One region of the Pseudomonas kulmbachensis genome, then DNA from elsewhere that is predicted to be linked to it. Evidence: predicted binding sites of a transcription regulator. Region 1 holds the regulator's gene; the other holds the start of a gene.
The links. Region 1 encodes FliA, which starts transcription of late flagellar genes. Its sites were predicted from a motif close to CTAAAGTTTNNNNNNNNNNNGCCGNTAA; they were not measured.
Positions count from the first base shown of each region.

Region 2: the regulator FliA is predicted to act here: its motif matches at 2,781-2,808, upstream of U5A05_RS05425 (flagellar protein MotY).

Region 1 is NZ_OY817088.1:3,503,366-3,514,349, reverse strand. Features, by position in the region: gene flhA (flagellar biosynthesis protein FlhA) at 1-1,325, shown strand, start outside; gene flhF (flagellar biosynthesis GTPase FlhF) at 1,337-2,653, shown strand; gene fleN (flagellar synthesis regulator FleN) at 2,773-3,600, shown strand; gene fliA (RNA polymerase sigma factor FliA) at 3,600-4,340, shown strand; gene U5A05_RS16260 (chemotaxis response regulator CheY) at 4,543-4,914, shown strand; gene U5A05_RS16255 (protein phosphatase CheZ) at 4,935-5,723, shown strand; gene U5A05_RS16250 (chemotaxis protein CheA) at 5,786-7,948, shown strand; gene U5A05_RS16245 (protein-glutamate methylesterase/protein-glutamine glutaminase) at 7,992-9,125, shown strand; gene U5A05_RS16240 (flagellar motor protein) at 9,125-9,865, shown strand; gene motD (flagellar motor protein MotD) at 9,868-10,758, shown strand; gene U5A05_RS16230 (ParA family protein) at 10,797-10,984, shown strand, end outside.
Region 2 is NZ_OY817088.1:1,155,944-1,162,521, forward strand. Features, by position in the region: gene U5A05_RS05405 (bacterioferritin-associated ferredoxin) at 1-37, opposite strand, end outside; gene U5A05_RS05410 (peroxiredoxin) at 318-920, shown strand; gene rnt (ribonuclease T) at 998-1,672, opposite strand; gene pyrC (dihydroorotase) at 1,669-2,715, opposite strand; gene U5A05_RS05425 (flagellar protein MotY) at 2,871-3,776, shown strand; gene U5A05_RS05430 (argininosuccinate synthase) at 3,904-5,121, shown strand; gene U5A05_RS05435 (hypothetical protein) at 5,180-5,980, opposite strand.

The sequences.
Region 1 (10,984 bases):
CCCGTGCCTCGGGCTCCGAAGACATGGGCAAGCAGATCAATCGCCAGATGTTTGCCTCGCCCAAGGCGCTGGCGGTGTCGGCAGGTTTGATGGCGGTGATGGGGATTGTGCCGGGCATGCCGCACTTTTCCTTCCTGAGCCTGGCCGCCGTTGCCGGTGGCGTGGCGTACCTGATGTGGAAAAAACAGAGTGTGGTCAAGGTCCAGGCCCTGCAAGAGGTCAAGCGCCAGCAAGAGTTGCTGCCGTCGCCTGCCCGTGCGCAAGAGACCAAGGAGCTGGGTTGGGATGACGTGACGCCCATCGACATGATCGGGCTCGAAGTCGGCTATCGGCTGATCCCGCTGGTAGACCGCAATCAAGGTGGCCAGTTATTGGCGCGGATCAAGGGGGTGCGTAAAAAGTTGTCCCAGGATTTGGGCTTTCTGATGCCGACCGTGCATATCCGCGACAACCTCGACCTGGCCCCCAGTGCCTATCGCTTGACCCTGATGGGGGTGATTCTGGCCGAGGCCGAGATCTACCCGGACCGCGAAATGGCGATCAATCCGGGGCAGGTATTCGGCACGCTGAACGGGATTACCACCAAAGACCCGGCCTTTGGTCTGGAAGCGGTGTGGATTGAAGTCAGTCAGCGCAGCCAGGCGCAATCGCTGGGCTATACCGTAGTGGATGCCAGCACCGTGGTGGCGACGCACCTTAACCAGATTTTGTACAAACACTCCCATGAGCTGATCGGGCATGAAGAAGTGCAGCAGTTGATGCAGTTGCTGGCCAAGTCTTCGCCCAAGCTGGCCGAGGAGCTGGTGCCGGGCGTGCTGAGCCTGTCGCAGTTACTCAAAGTGTTGCAGGCCTTGTTGGCTGAGCAGGTGCCGGTGCGCGATATCCGCAGCATTGCCGAAGCCGTCGCGAACAATGCCCATAAGAGTCAAGATACTGCCGCTTTGGTTGCCGCTGTGCGCGTGGGCCTGTCCCGCGCCATTGTGCAAAGTATTGTAGGCGTTGAGTCTGAGCTGCCTGTGATCACCCTTGAGCCAAGGTTGGAACAAATATTGCTCAATAGTTTGCAGAAGGCCGGACAAGGCCAGGAAGAGGGCGTTTTGCTGGAGCCAAGCATGGCAGAGAAACTCCAGCGCTCGTTGATCGACGCTGCTCAGCGTCAGGAAATGCAAGGTAATCCAGTGATCCTGTTGGTGGCAGGCCCGGTACGCGCAATGCTTTCGCGCTTCGGCCGTCTGGCGGTGCCCAACCTGCATGTGCTGGCTTACCAGGAAATCCCTGACAACAAGCAGGTCACGATCGTTGCGACAGTAGGCCCTAACGGCTGAGGGTTTGGTTTATGCAAGTGAAGCGATTTTTCGCCGCCGATATGCGTCAGGCCATGAAGCTGATCCGTGATGAGCTGGGGGCTGACGCCGCCATTATTGGCAACCGCCGGATCGCCGGGGGCGTTGAGTTGACCGCGGCCCTGGACTACAAGCTGTCCGCGCTGGCACCCCGTGTCCCGAACATTGAGCTCGAAGAAGAACTGCGCAAGACCCAGTCGCGGATTGTCTCGGCCCAGGCCGAGTTGAGCCTGCGCGGCGAAGGCGAGGCGGGCGTTAACCGTCAGCTGTTTGCCGGTTTGCCGCTGACTGCCGCCGAGCCGTTGATCGAGCCGACGCTGGAAGAGCCGCCACGCCCTGCGCCTGCGCCCGTCGCACCGACGGTTGATCAGCGCGCATTCGACAATATGCGTCATGAGCTGAACGGTTTGCGTGAATTGCTTGAAGTGCAGCTCGGCTCGTTGGCCTGGAGCCAGTTGCAGGATGCCAAACCAGCGCAGGCCAATCTGTGGCGCCGCTTGCAGCGTATCGGTCTGTCCGGGCCGCTGTCGCGTGATCTGCTGGCCCAAGTGGCCGGTATCGAAGAGCCGCGCCAGGCCTGGCGAATGTTGCTGGCGCACTTGGCGCGGATGATCGCTACACCGGAGCTGGAGCCGCTGGAAGAGGGCGGCGTGATTGCGATGGTCGGGCCTGCGGGGATGGGTAAAACCACTACGCTGGCCAAGCTGGCGGCGCGTTATGTACTCAAGTACGGCGCGCAGAATATCGCTCTGGTGAGCATGGACAGCTTTCGAATTGGCGCTCAGGAGCAACTCAAGACCCTGGGCCGAATTCTCAATGTACCGGTGACCCACGTCGCTCCCGGCCAGTCGTTGGGCCAGACCCTCGAGCCGCTGGTGCGCAAGCGCGTGGTGCTGGTGGATACCGCGGGCCTGCAGGCCAGTGATCCGGCGTTGCGTTTGCAGCTTGAAAGCCTGGCTGGGCGCGGGATCAAGGCGCGAAATTATTTGGTATTGGCCACCACCAGCCAGAAACAGGTGCTGACGGCGGCGTACCTCAGTTACAAGCGTTGCGGGTTGGCGGGTTGCATCCTGACCAAGCTGGATGAGACAGCAAGCCTGGGCGAGGTGTTGAGCCTGGCGATCAGCAATGCGCTGCCGGTGGCTTATCTCACTGACGGCCCACGGATTCCGGACGACCTTCACTTGCCGCGTCGGCACCAACTGGTGAGTCGCGCAGTGAGTGTGCAGATGCAGGAAGAACCCAGCGAAGAAGCTATGGCAGACATGTTTGCCGATATCTATCACAGCCCTCCCAAACGGGTCGGCTGAGGCAGTCAAGATTACGTTGCAATGTACCTACATCGGATGGTCTGAAAATTTTGTTCCGCAGGGGAACGAGCAGCCATCGCATGTAGCCGCGTCTAAGTAAGACAAGGTAAAGAAAGATCATGGGCAGCATGCATCCCGTACAGGTGATCGCAGTGACCGGCGGCAAGGGTGGCGTCGGTAAAACTAACGTGTCAGTCAACTTGTCCATCGCATTGGCCGAGCTGGGCAGGCGCGTTCTGTTGATGGACGCGGACCTTGGGCTGGCAAATGTCGATGTCCTGCTGGGCTTGACCCCCAAATTTACCCTGGCCGATGTGGTCGAGGGTCGTTGCGAGCTGCGCGACGTATTGCTGCAAGGCCCCGGCGGAATTCGCATCGTGCCGGCGGCTTCGGGCACCCAGAGCATGGTGCATCTGAGCCCGGCGCAGCATGCCGGCCTGATCCAGGCATTCAGCGACCTTGGCGATAACCTGGATGTACTGGTGATCGACACCGCTGCCGGGATCGGCGAGTCGGTGGTCAGCTTTGTGCGCGCCGCCCAGGAAGTGCTGCTGGTGGTGTGCGACGAGCCGACGTCGATCACCGATGCCTATGCGCTGATCAAACTGCTTAATCGCGATTACGGGATGAACCGCTTTCGCGTACTGGCCAATATGGCCCAAAGCCCCCAGGAAGGGCGCAATCTGTTCGCCAAACTGACCAAGGTTACCGACCGTTTTCTGGATGTAGCCCTGCAGTATGTGGGTGCCGTGCCTTACGACGAGTGCGTGCGCAAGGCCGTACAAAAGCAGCGCGCCGTTTACGAAGCGTTCCCGCGCTCCAAGTGCTCGCTGGCGTTCAAGGCCATTGCGCAAAAAGTTGATACCTGGCCATTGCCCGCCAACCCCAGGGGCCACCTGGAGTTCTTTGTCGAGCGTCTGGTGCAGCAAGCAGGGGGGCGTTTTTAATGACGGCCAGCGGTTATCGCATGTACAGCAAGTCGTCGCGTGACACCCAGTATGAGCTGATCGAGCGCTACGCCCCTCTGGTCAAGCGCATTGCCTATCACTTGCTGGCGCGTTTGCCTGCCAGCGTGCAGGTGGATGACTTGATTCAGGCCGGGATGATCGGCCTGCTTGAAGTATCGGGCAAATACGACGCGAGCAAGGGCGCGAGTTTCGAGACTTACGCCGGCATCCGTATCCGTGGCGCGATGCTTGATGAAGTGCGCAAGGGCGATTGGGCGCCGCGTTCGGTGCACCGCAATACACGCATGGTCAGTGATGCAATTCGGGTAATTGAAGCAAAAACCGGTTGTGACGCTAAAGATCATGAAGTTGCGGCCGAACTCCAGTTAAGCCTTGATGATTATTACGCCATCTTGAATGACACCCTGGGCAGCCGCCTGTTCAGTTTTGACGACCTGTTGCAGGACGGCGAACACGAAGGGCTGCATGAAGATGGCGTGAGTGCCCACACGGAGCCATCGCGAGATCTGGAAGACGAGCGCTTCCAGGCCGCCTTGGCCGATGCGATTGCCCATCTGCCCGAGCGCGAGCGTCTGGTGTTGGCGCTGTACTACGACGAGGAGTTGAACCTCAAGGAAATCGGCGAAGTGCTGGGGGTCAGTGAATCCCGTGTCAGCCAGTTGCACAGCCAGTGCGCCGCACGCCTGCGTGCGCGTCTGAGCCAGTGGCGAGCGCACTGACGGGAACACGTGCACTTATTGTGGGAGCGGGCTTGCTCGCGATGGGATCGACACGGTGAATCAGAAAAACCGCGCCGCCTGCATCGCGAGCAAGCCCGCTCCCACAGTCGATTTGGGCGGTTTTTGAAAACGAATTGATTGAATGGCGCGTCCCCAGACAGGACGCGTTTAAGACTGCTTGGAGGTCGAATTGGACAAGAACATGAAAATCCTCATCGTTGATGATTTTTCAACGATGCGGCGGATCATCAAAAACCTGTTGCGTGACCTTGGTTTCACCAACACGGTCGAGGCGGATGACGGCACCACGGCGCTGCCGATCCTCAACCTGGGGCAAATCGACTTTTTGGTGACCGACTGGAACATGCCGGGCATGACCGGTATCGAGCTGTTGCGCCACGTGCGTGCAGACGAAAAACTCAAGCACTTGCCAGTGCTGATGGTGACAGCTGAAGCCAAGCGCGAGCAGATCATCGAAGCGGCCCAGGCCGGAGTTAACGGTTATGTGGTCAAGCCATTCACGGCTATCGCACTCAAAGACAAGATCGAAAAGATCTTTGATCGCATCGGTTGATCGGTTGCCTTGGGGGCGCTATGGAGCATAAAGAATCCACACAGGGTGATTTTGAGTCGACCCTGAAAAAACATGCTCACGAATTGGTCGAAAGCCTTGAAAGAGGCCAATTTGGCGATGCCGTGCAGCTGATTCACGAACTTAACCAGACTCGCGACCGCGGGCTGTATCGCGAAGTCGGCAAGCTGACCCGCGAGCTGCACAGCGCAATAGTCAATTTTCAGATTGACCCGGGAATGCCGCAAGCCGAAGAAGTGTCGCAGATCACGGATGCCACTGAACGTTTGGCCTATGTTGTGAAACTCACTGAAGCGGCGGCCAATCGGACCATGGACCTGGTGGAAAACAGCACGCCGCTGGTCAACGCAATGGGGCACGAAGCCAAGGCCTTGAGTACGGACTGGGGGCGCTTTATGCGTCGTGAAGTCGGTGCCGAGGAGTTTCGTGAGCTAGCGCGTCGGGTTGACAGTTTTTTGACGCGTAGCGAAACGCAAAACAGCATCGTCTCCAGCAACCTGACGGACATTTTGCTGGCTCAGGATTACCAGGACCTCACCGGTCAGGTGATAAAACGTGTGACGCAATTGGTCACGGAAGTTGAAAGCAATCTGCTCAAACTGGTGCTGATGGCCAGCCAGGTAGATCGCTTTGCCGGGATCGAACACGATCGCGATGCACTGCGTGCTGAAAATAATTCGCAAAAAAACCAGGCCAAGGGTGAAGGTCCGCAGATTCATGCCGATACACGTAATGACGTCGTATCCGGTCAGGATGATGTAGACGATTTGCTGTCCAGTTTAGGTTTTTAGGTCTTGAAGAGGCACGGGCGCTGTTGCCCGGCGTCCACGAGCCTATATCAAGGAGCACGTACATGAGCTTCGGCGCCGATGAAGAAATCCTTCAGGATTTTCTGGTTGAAGCCGGCGAGATTCTAGAGTTGCTGTCCGAACAACTGGTTGAGCTGGAAAGCCGACCGGATGATGCGGATCTGCTCAATGCAATTTTTCGCGGTTTTCACACTGTAAAAGGGGGCGCCGGCTTCCTGCAGCTCCATGAGTTGGTGGAGTGCTGTCACATCGCCGAAAACGTCTTCGACATCCTGCGCAAGGGTGAGCGCAGCGTCGACGCGGAGCTGATGGACGTGGTGCTCGAGGCCCTGGATGCGGTCAACGGCATGTTCAGCGAAGTGCGCGAGCGCAGCCCGGTCACCGCCGCAACCCCTGAGTTGCTGGAAGCGCTGGCGCGTCTGGCCGAGCCTGCGGCTGCGCAGGTTGTCGTTGCACCCGTACCTGAGCCAGTGATGGCTGCCGCCCCGGTGAGCGATATCACCGACAGCGAATTTGAACAGCTGCTGAATTCGCTCGACGCGGTCAAGGCTGCTGCGGCAGAACCTGAACCGGTCACCGCGCCAGAGATCACGGCCAGCGACGAAATCAGCGATGCCGAGTTTGAGTTGCTGCTTGACCAGTTGCATGGCAAGGGCCAGTTTTCCTCGGCCGCTGCGGTGGTTGCCGCCGAGCCTGAAGAGGTGCCTGCTGCGCCAGCCGAAGTGAGCAATGAAATCACCGATGACGAATTTGAAGCCTTGCTCGATCAGTTGCATGGCAAGGGTTCGTTCAATACCGATGCGCTGGAAACTGCGACTGTAGCGCCTGTGGCTATTGTCCAGGAGCCTGCTGGCGATCCGAATCTGATCAGCGATCACGAATTCGAAGCCTTGCTCGATGAGATGCACGGCAAAGGCAAGTTCAGTGCTGATTCTGCTGCGGTAGTGGCTGTGGTTGCGCCGGTCAAACCAGTGCCGGCTGCGCGTCCGGCCCCGGCCCGTGCTGCTGCACCTGCGGAAAAACCGGTCGCCTCCGAGGCCGAAACCACGGTGCGGGTGGATACCGCACGGCTCGATGACATCATGAACATGGTCGGCGAACTGGTGCTGGTGCGTAACCGTCTGGTGCGCCTGGGCCTGAACAGCCATGACGAGGAAATGGCCAAGGCGCTGTCCAACCTTGACGTGGTGACCGCCGACCTGCAAACCGCAGTGATGAAGACCCGGATGCAGCCGATCAAGAAAGTATTCGGTCGCTTCCCGCGGCTGGTACGTGACTTGGCGCGTCAGCTGAAAAAAGAAATCAGCCTGGAGTTGGTGGGCGAAGAAACCGACCTGGACAAAAACCTGGTCGAAGCCCTGGCCGATCCGCTGGTCCACTTGGTACGCAACGCGGTCGATCACGGTTGCGAAACCCCGGAAGAACGCGCAGCCGCAGGCAAACCGAGCTGTGGCCGGGTGATTCTGTCCGCCGAGCAGGAAGGCGACCATATCTTGCTGTCGATCTCCGATGATGGCAAAGGCATGGACGCCAATTTCCTGCGCTCCCTGGCCGTGAAAAAAGGCCTGATGGACAAGGATGCAGCTGATCGCCTGAGCGAGAGCGACTGCTACAACCTGATTTTTGCGCCGGGCTTCTCGACCAAAACCGAGATCAGCGATGTGTCCGGGCGTGGCGTGGGCATGGACGTGGTGAAAACCAAGATTGCCCAGCTCAACGGCTCACTGAGCATTGAGTCAGTCCTGGGGCGCGGCTCGAAAATCGTGATCAAGGTGCCGTTGACCCTGGCGATCATGCCAACCCTGATGGTGATGCTGGGCAACCAGGCATTTGCCTTCCCGCTGGTCAACGTCAACGAGATTTTCCACCTTGATCTGTCACGCACCAACGTGGTCGACGGCCAGGAAGTGGTGATCGTGCGCGACAAGGCGCTGCCATTGTTCTACCTCAAGCGTTGGCTGGTAGCCTCGGCCGCCCATGAAGAGCAGCGCGAAGGGCATGTGGTGATTCTGTCGGTCGGGACCCAGCGCATCGGCTTTGTGGTCGATCAGTTGGTCGGTCAGGAAGAAGTGGTGATCAAACCGTTGGGGAAAATGCTCCAGGGCACGCCAGGCATGTCGGGCGCCACCATTACCGGTGATGGCCGTATTGCCTTGATTCTGGATGTTCCGAGCATGCTCAAGCATTACGCATCACGGCGTATTTGATTCTGGTGAGTCGGGCGTGCCCCGACGACCTAACGGAGTGTTTATGGTAGTCAAGGTCCTGGTGGTGGATGATTCCGGTTTTTTCCGCCGTCGCGTCTCGGAAATTCTGTCGGCTGATCCGACGATTCAAGTGATCGGCACTGCCACCAATGGCAAGGAAGCGATTGATCAGGCGCTGGCGCTCAAGCCGGACGTGATCACCATGGATTACGAGATGCCGTTGATGGATGGCATCACGGCCGTGCGCCATATCATGCAGCGCTGTCCGACCCCGGTATTGATGTTTTCCTCGCTGACCCACGAGGGCGCTCGCGTCACCCTCGATGCGCTGGATGCCGGTGCGGTGGATTTTCTGCCGAAAAATTTCGAAGACATCTCGCGCAATCCCGAGAAGGTCAAACAGATGCTGTGCGAAAAGGTCCACAGCATCTCGCGCAGCAACCGGCGAATGTCCAGCTACAGCGCCCCGGCACCTGTGGTTCCGACTCCAGCGCCCCGGCCAGCACTGGGTGGCTTTACAGCGCCAGCCGCAGTTGCCGCACCTGCACGCACCACGCCGATTGCCAGCCGTGGCGCAACAGCGCCAAGCACAGTCTCTGGCGCGCCCAAACGCAAGGCGTACAAGTTGGTCGCCATCGGAACATCGACCGGTGGCCCGGTGGCCTTGCAGCGGGTATTGACCCAGTTGCCGGGCAACTTCCCGGCGCCGATTGTGCTGGTGCAGCACATGCCCGCGGCGTTCACCAAGGCGTTTGCCGAGCGCTTGGACAAGCTGTGCCGCATCAGCGTCAAGGAAGCCGAAGACGGCGATATCCTGCGCCCTGGTCTGGCCCTGCTGGCGCCAGGCGGCAAGCAAATGATGATTGATGGTCGTGGCGCGGTACGCATCCTGCCGGGCGACGAGCGCCTGAACTACAAACCGTGTGTGGATATCACCTTCGGTTCTGCGGCCAAGTCCTTTGGTGACAAAGTTTTGGCGGTGGTCTTGACCGGCATGGGCGCGGACGGCCGTGAAGGCGCTCGTATGCTCAAACAGGGCGGTAGTCAGGTGTGGGCGCAGGACGAAGCCAGTTGTGTGATTTACGGCATGCCCATGGCCATCGTCAAAGCCAACCTGGCCGATGCGGTGTATAGCCTCGATGACATCGGCAGGCATCTGGTCGAGGCTTGCCACTGATGGACGTGCTCAGCCTGATTGGCATCATCATGGCGTTTGTCGCGATCATCGGCGGCAACTACCTGGAAGGCGGCCATTTAGGCGCGCTGGCCAATGGCCCGGCGGCGTTGATCGTGCTCGGCGGCACAGTGGGGGCGGCGTTGTTGCAGTCGCCCATGAGTGCGTTCAAGCGGGCGATGCATACCGTGGTGTGGATCTTGTTTCCGCCGCGTATCGACATGGCGGGCGGCATCGACCGTGTCGTCAACTGGAGCCTGACGGCGCGCAAGGAAGGCTTGCTGGGCCTTGAAGGCGTGGCCGATACCGAGCCCGACAATTATTCGCGCAAGGGCCTGCAATTGCTGGTCGACGGGGTTGAGCCAGAAACCATTCGCAGCGTGCTGGAGGTCGATTACATGACCCAGGAAAGCCGCGATATCGAGGCCGCGAAAGTCTTTGAAAGCATGGGCGGCTACGCGCCGACCATCGGCATTATCGGCGCCGTCATGGGCCTGATCCACGTGATGGGCAATCTGGCCGATCCGGGGCAATTGGGTAGCGGTATCGCCGTGGCGTTTGTAGCGACCATTTACGGGGTGGCCAGTGCCAACCTGGTGTTGCTGCCCATCGCCAGCAAGCTCAAGGCGATTGCCATGCGCCAATCGCTGTACCGCGAGATGTTGCTCGAAGGCATTTTGTCGATAGCCGAAGGCGAAAACCCACGCTCCATTGAACTCAAGCTGCAAGGCTTTACGGGTTAACCATGAGCCGTCGCCGTCGCCCCGTTGATGAGCACGTCAATCACGAACGTTGGCTGGTGTCCTACGCGGATTTCATCACCTTGCTGTTTGCTTTCTTCGTGGTCATGTACTCGATTTCTTCGATCAATGAAGGCAAGTACCGGGTGGTCTCCAAGGCGCTGGTGGGGGTGTTTAGTGACACCGAGCGCAGCATCAGACCGGTGCCCATCGGTGAAGAGCGGCCGCTGACGACCCAGCCTGCCGAGCCCTTGATCAAAGACAGTGAACATACCGATGCAGGCCTTGGGCAAGTGCCGGATGACCCGCTTAAAACCATCGCCAATGACATCACCAATGCCTTTGGCGACTTGATCGCATCCAGGCAATTGACGGTGCGCGGCAATGAGTTGTGGGTCGAGATTGAACTCAATTCCAGCCTGTTGTTCGGCAGCGGAGATGCGATGCCCAGCAATGCGGCGTTCAACATTATCGACAAGGTGGCGGCGATCCTTAAGCCGTTCGAGAACCCGATTCACGTCGAGGGTTTTACTGACGATTTGCCGATTCGGACCGCGCAATATCCCACCAACTGGGAGCTGTCTTCGGCCCGCTCGGCGAGCATCGTGCGCATGCTCGCAATGCAGGGGGTGAACCCCGGCCGCATGGCGTCGGTGGGCTACGGCGAGTTTCAGCCGGTGGCCAATAACGCCACACCAGAGGGGCGCGCGCTCAATCGTCGGGTGGTGCTGGTGGTGTCGCGCAACCTTGAAGTGCGTCGCAGCCTGACCGCCACCGGAACCGCCAACGCAACACCGGATGCTGCCCTGAAGCGGGCTGGCACACAAACTGCACCGCCACCCACACAGCCGCTGGTTCGCGGGGATGCCGTCAATTCCCCGTCACCAAACCTTTAATCTCGGCCGGCACGCATGCAGCCGGGAGGAACCACAGAATGAGAGTCTGGGCAGTAGCCAATCAAAAAGGTGGGGTCGGCAAGACCACCACATCCATCGCTCTGGCCGGTTTGCTGGCAGAGGCGGGCAAGCGCGTGGTCGTGGTCGATCTCGACCCGCACGGCTCCATGACCAGTTACTTCGGGTATGACCCCGATGGTCTGGAACACAGCGTTTATGACCTGTT
Region 2 (6,578 bases), 2.3 Mb from region 1:
TTCCATCGGTCACGCCAGTGCAAAGGCAAACGTACATAAATAAGAACCATCACTGGTTGGGATTCAATGACAGGATCTTAATGTTAACGAGAATGATTGTCAAAGTCCCTTGGGCCTCAATTGATGCCCGCCAGCGTCGTGCTGACGAACGGTCTTGAAGGGGCTGCTGCTCGATGTTGAAAAAGGGTTGAGGCCCGTCCAGACGCGGCGGTGTATGATGGACGGTCATTTTTACGCAGGAACGGGTCAAAAGACTGCTGTTACAGGGCCGTCATGACCAGATTCTGTTCTTCACGCAGCACACCAGGAGATATCCAATGAGCGTACTCGTAGGCAAACAAGCCCCTGACTTCACCGTCGCCGCCGTACTTGGCAATGGCGAAATCGTTGACAGCTTCTCGCTGTCCACTGCCATCAAAGGCAAATATGGCCTGGTGTTCTTCTACCCGCTGGACTTCACTTTCGTTTGCCCGTCCGAGCTGATTGCTCTGGATCACCGCATTCCTGAGTTCCAGGCGCGTAACGTTGAAGTGGTTGCTGTGTCCATCGACTCCCATTTCACTCACAACGCATGGCGCAACACTCCAGTGAACAATGGCGGCATCGGCCAGGTGAAATACACCATGGCTGCCGACATCAATCACGCTATCTGCAAGGCCTATGACGTTGAAACCGAAGGCGGCGTTGCACTGCGCGGCGCGTTCCTGATCGACGACAAGGGCGTTGTACGCTCCCAGATCGTTAACGACCTGCCACTGGGTCGTAACATGGACGAGCTGCTGCGTCTGGTTGACGCTCTGCAATTCCACGAAGAGCACGGCGAAGTTTGCCCTGCCAACTGGAAGAAAGGCGACAAAGGCATGACCGCATCGACTGCTGGTGTTGCAGCGTACCTGACCGAGAATGCTGACCAGTTGTAAGGGTCAGTTTGAGGCATAAAAAAACCGGACCCAGTGTCCGGTTTTTTTATGGGGCGTGGTAAGCCTCAGCGACAGGATCAGTCGTTGAAGTCTTTCCAGCCGCCCATTTGTTTCCAGCGGTTGACGATGCCACAGAACAGTTCAGCGGTTTTCTCGGTGTCATAACGAGCCGAGTGCGCTTCGCGTCCATCAAAATCGATGTCGGCGGTCTGACAGGCTTTGGCCAGTACCGTTTGGCCATAGGCCAGACCCGCGAGGGTCGCGGTGTCAAAACTCGAGAATGGGTGAAACGGATTGCGTTTCATGTCCAGACGCGCGACAGCGGCGTTGAGGAAGCCCAGGTCGAAGCTGCTGTTATGGCCCACCAGGATGGCGCGTTTGCAGCCATTGGCTTTCAGAGCCTTGCGTACGCCACGGAAGATATCGGTCAGGGCTGTTTCTTCACTAACGGCCATGCGCAGCGGATGATCGAGCTTGATCCCGGTAAATTCCAGAGCAGCGGCTTCGATGTTGGCGCCTTCAAACGGCTCTACACGGTGGAAATAGGTGTGTTCCGGGAACACAAAGCCTCTTTCGTCCATGCCGATCGTTACAGCGGCGATTTCCAGCAAGGCATCGGTGGCGCTGTTGAAACCACCGGTTTCAACATCGATTACGACCGGTAGATAGCCGCGAAAACGCTCGGCCATCGGGTGGCGTGATCCGCCGCCATGGCCGCCTTCGTGTTCGTCATCATAATGGTCGTCACTCACAGCTGTTCCTCCAGCAGGCGCCAGCGCAGTTTTTCACCGGCGCGCAGCGGGATTACGGTCAGCGCGCCGAAAGGCAGGCTGGTAGGGGCGGTCCACTCCTGGCGAACCAGGGTGATTTGTTCGGTGCTGGCAGGCAATCCGTAGAAGCGCGGGCCATTCAGGCTGGCAAAGGCTTCCAGTTTGTCCAGCGCATTACGCTGTTCAAAGGCTTCTGCGTACATCTCAATGGCCGCATAGGCGGTGTAGCAACCTGCGCAACCGCACGCAGCTTCTTTGGCGTGCTGGGCATGTGGCGCCGAGTCGGTGCCCAGGAAGAACTTCTCGCTGCCGCTGGTGGCCGCATCCAGCAGGGCTTCCTGGTGGGTGTTGCGCTTGAGGATCGGCAAGCAATAGAAGTGCGGGCGAATACCGCCAACCAGCATGTGATTGCGGTTGTAGAGCAGGTGATGAGCAGTAATGGTTGCGCCAACGTTGGCTGAAGCCTCGTTGACGAACTGCACTGCTTCTGCAGTGGTGATGTGCTCAAACACGACTTTAAGCGTCGGGAAGCGATCTACAACGCGGCGCATATGCTCGTCGATGAAGATTTTTTCGCGGTCAAAGACGTCCACGCCAGCGCGCGTGACTTCACCGTGGATCAGCAAAGGCATGCCAACTTCAGCCATGACTTCAAGAACCGGGAAGATCGCGTCGATGCTGGTCACGCCAGAGTCGGAGTTGGTCGTTGCCCCAGCCGGATACAGCTTGGCGGCATGGACGAATCCACTGGCCTTGGCCGTACGAATATCTTCCGGCTGTGTTCGATCGGTGAGGTACAGCACCATCAGCGGCTCGAAACGGCTACCGGCCGGGCGAGCAGCCAAAATGCGCTGGCGGTAGGCATCGGCTTCGGCAGCGTTACGCACCGGAGGTACCAGGTTGGGCATGATGATGGCGCGGCCAAAAGTGCGCGCAACATCCGCGACAGTGTGAGGCAACACAGCACCATCGCGAAGATGTATATGCCAGTCGTCGGGACGCAGCAGGGTCAGGCGGTCAGACATTGGGGATTCCAGGCGGGTCAAACTGATGTGAATGCTACCGGAAAAGACTCTATCAGGCACTCGCTATCAAGTTTTGTGATTGCTAACCGATATCTCATGCGTAAGCCGTATATCGGTTCTCGGTTTTTTTGCAGTGCAAGCCTTTGGAGCCACCCGTGCGCCAGCGTTATTTCATCCTGCTCAGTATGTTTGCCAGCCTGCCGGCCATGGCTCTGACTTTCCAGACGCGGCTGGAGAATATCGAGTGGAAAGTGGAAGGTGACAAATTCGAATGCCGCCTGATTCAGCCCATTACCGATTTCGGCTCAGGAGCGTTTGTACGTCGCGCAGGAGAACAGGCCGTTTTCCGCCTCAATGCCTCTAATTCGATGCTCGGCGAGGGTTCTGCAAAACTGTTGGCCGCCGCTGCACCGTGGCAACCGGGCAGAGGGGATATTGACCTGGGGTCGGTGCGCATAGGGCGTGGGCAGATACTGTTCAACAGTTCCCAAGCCCAGGCTGCAAGTTTGTTTCGCGGGCTGCTTGAAGGGCGTAGCCCGTTGCTCAGGCACTACTCCCGAGAGGGTAGCGTCTCGGAAGTGCGCCTGCTGCCGGCAAGGTTTCGCCAGGCTTATGGGGATTACGAGGCCTGTACGGCAAAGCTTTTACCCAAAAATTTCGAACAGGTCAGGCAAAGCCGGATTGGGTTTCCTGGTGGCGGTACCGAGCTGGACGCCACTGCCCGGATCAGCTTGCAAGTCATGGTGGAATACTTGAGAGCAGACCCAACGGTCAATCACGTCTCATTGGACGGCTATTCGGACAATTTGGGTAATCGCCTGACCAATCGTGAGCTGTCACGACGCCGGGCACTGGCTGTTATGGATTACTTCAAGGAACATGGTCTGCAGGAGTCGCAGATCACGGTTCGCTTCCATGGCGAGCAATACCCGCTGGTCCCTAATAGCAACCGAGCCAATCGTGCCAAAAACCGCCGGGTCAGTGTCCGTCTGGAGCGACTTCCCATGCCAGAAAAAGCTGCTCCGGCACAGGGTGTTACCAACCCTGCAGCGATTTCCTGAGGTAGCGGTCTCGTCGCCCCTTTGACATAAACTGTCGCTTTGTCGTCTTAAGCTGTCGCGCCTCTGTAAATTAATGGATATGGGCGGTAGACTGTTCGGCTTTTCGAACAACCCGTGGAGTGATGGCATGGCGGACGTAAACAAGGTCGTTTTGGCTTATTCGGGCGGCCTGGACACTTCGGTGATCCTGAAGTGGCTGCAGGATACTTATAACTGTGAAGTCGTAACCTTTACCGCTGACCTGGGTCAGGGCGAAGAGGTCGAACCTGCACGTGCCAAGGCGCAAGCCATGGGCGTTAAGGAAATCTACATTGATGACCTGCGTGAAGAGTTTGTTCGAGACTTCGTTTTCCCGATGTTCCGTGCCAACACCGTTTACGAAGGCGAGTACCTGCTGGGTACCTCAATCGCTCGTCCGCTGATTGCTAAACGCCTGATTGAAATCGCCAACGAAACTGGTGCAGATGCCATTTCGCACGGCGCAACGGGTAAAGGGAATGACCAGGTTCGTTTTGAACTGGGCGCCTATGCCTTGAAGCCAGGGGTGAAGGTTATTGCTCCTTGGCGTGAATGGGATTTGCTCTCCCGTGAAAAGCTGATGGATTACGCTGAAAAGCACAATATCCCGATCGAGCGTCATGGCAAGAAGAAGTCTCCTTACTCGATGGACGCCAACTTGCTGCATATCTCTTACGAGGGCGGCGTGCTGGAAGATACCTGGACCGAGCATGAAGAAGACATGTGGCGTTGGACCAAGTCGCCAGAAGACGCGCCTAACACGCCGACTTATCTGGAACTGACTTACCGCAACGGCGATATCGTTGCTCTTGACGGTGTTGAAATGACACCCGCCACCGTATTGGCAACGCTTAACCGTATCGGCGGAGAGAATGGTATCGGTCGTCTCGACATCGTTGAGAACCGTTACGTCGGCATGAAGTCCCGTGGTTGCTACGAAACCCCGGGTGGCACCATTATGTTGCGTGCTCACCGTGCCATTGAGTCGATTACTCTGGATCGTGAAGTGGCTCACCTCAAAGATGAGTTGATGCCTAAGTACGCCAGCCTGATCTACACCGGGTACTGGTGGAGCCCAGAGCGCATCATGCTGCAGCAAATGATTGATGCTTCTCAGGCCCACGTTAACGGTGTCGTTCGCCTCAAACTGTACAAAGGCAATGTGATCGTGACAGGTCGCAAGTCTGACGAGTCGTTGTTTGATGCAAACATTGCAACGTTTGAAGAAGATGGCGGAGCCTACAATCAGGCCGACGCAGCCGGCTTCATCAAGTTGAATGCCTTGCGCATGCGAATTGCGGCAAACAAAGGCCGTAAGTTGTTCTGATACGACCCGAATTAAAAAAGCCCCGGCCATTTGGTCGGGGCTTTTTTTTGCTTGGAATTCAGTAGTTTATCGAAAGAGAGGGCGGGTTTACGATGTTGAGTATATGCGTGTCAGTGTTGTAGGTGATGACGGTAGATTGAGGCGTAAATAGTAGGTTTTTAGAGAGGGCAATAGAGCGCTTTAGCGTCTCTGGCGGAATGTCGGACTGCCTGTTTGTTAATAAAAAAAGCAGGTCATTTTTAGACGTGTTGTTTTTGTGCTTGTGTGGCGTTTTGCAATGCGTATGGAGTGCCTCCAGGATGTTCGATGTGTTGTTTAGTCGTTGCAGGGGTGGATGGCTAAGGTTTAACAAATGAATATTTTTAAATGCGGAGCTCTCTATGAGCACGTACTTAGGTAGCGGTCGATTTGCAGATGTGTTGTTTGTCCAGTTGGACGCTGTTGGTGTGGAATCGTAGGTTCTGTGGCCTTGTGGAAGAAAAGTAAAAGCAGGTGGGCTGAAAGAGTGAAAGCTCGTGCCGGGGTGATGATGTCGTGAACAGGCCAGTGCCGGAACTTTCGTGCTCTTGAATGTTAGCGTTTGTCCTGCATAGGCGGCAGGGGTATACGTTGTCGTTTTGGGGTGGCTGTCAGCCTTGGATAAGTCGGAGGGCGTGTAAAGTGTTTTGTTGTTGAAGTTCAAGGTCAGGAAAAATAGCGTAACTAGAAGCGTTGGGAATACAACAAGGAACCAGATGTATATATTCTGATGCTCAATATCTATATAGGGCAATGAAACGGCAGCGGAAGCCTCGGTCAACATCGAGAAAATGGCGATCACTGTGAGTGGGTTGTTGATTTTTAAATTATTTTTAATCATGAGGAAGGCCATAGTTATGTAGTTTAAAAGTGTTGGGCTAGTGAAGGATAGCTAGTGCGCGATTGCGCGGTGGACTGAAGGGCGAAGAATCTTGATTTTTATGGCAGGGTTGCTTTGAAGTTAGACGCATTTTTTTGAAATCGCAAATGGGATGTAAGTGTTACTCGTCATGTTAATGGGTGGGGCTTTTGGTTTTGTTGGTTGCTTGAATATTGTGTAGGCGTTTTGGTGTTATCTGTGGTGAGTTCTATAGGAGTGGTTAAGGCTGGGGAGTAGGGCGCTGTAAGTTTTTTATGAGTGGCTCGAGTGTGGCTGGAGGTGCGGTGTTTTAAGTTGTTTGTTGGTGGGTTTTTTTATCATTTTTTATGTTCTTGTTCGGTCGCTTGTTTTTTGAATTGACTTGGTGTGAGTCTTTTTTTTTGATATGTTTTAATTTGGGGTGTTTTCTGATTGATCTGTAGTCCTATTCTGTAAGTACAAAATTGTAATATTTTTCTCTGGAAAAATAGTAGATTTAAGTCTCGCTGGATGTTGAGAGGTTTGGGGCTGAGGTTTTGTTGATTTTTGATTGGCCTGTGTGGTGATTTCCGAACAGAGG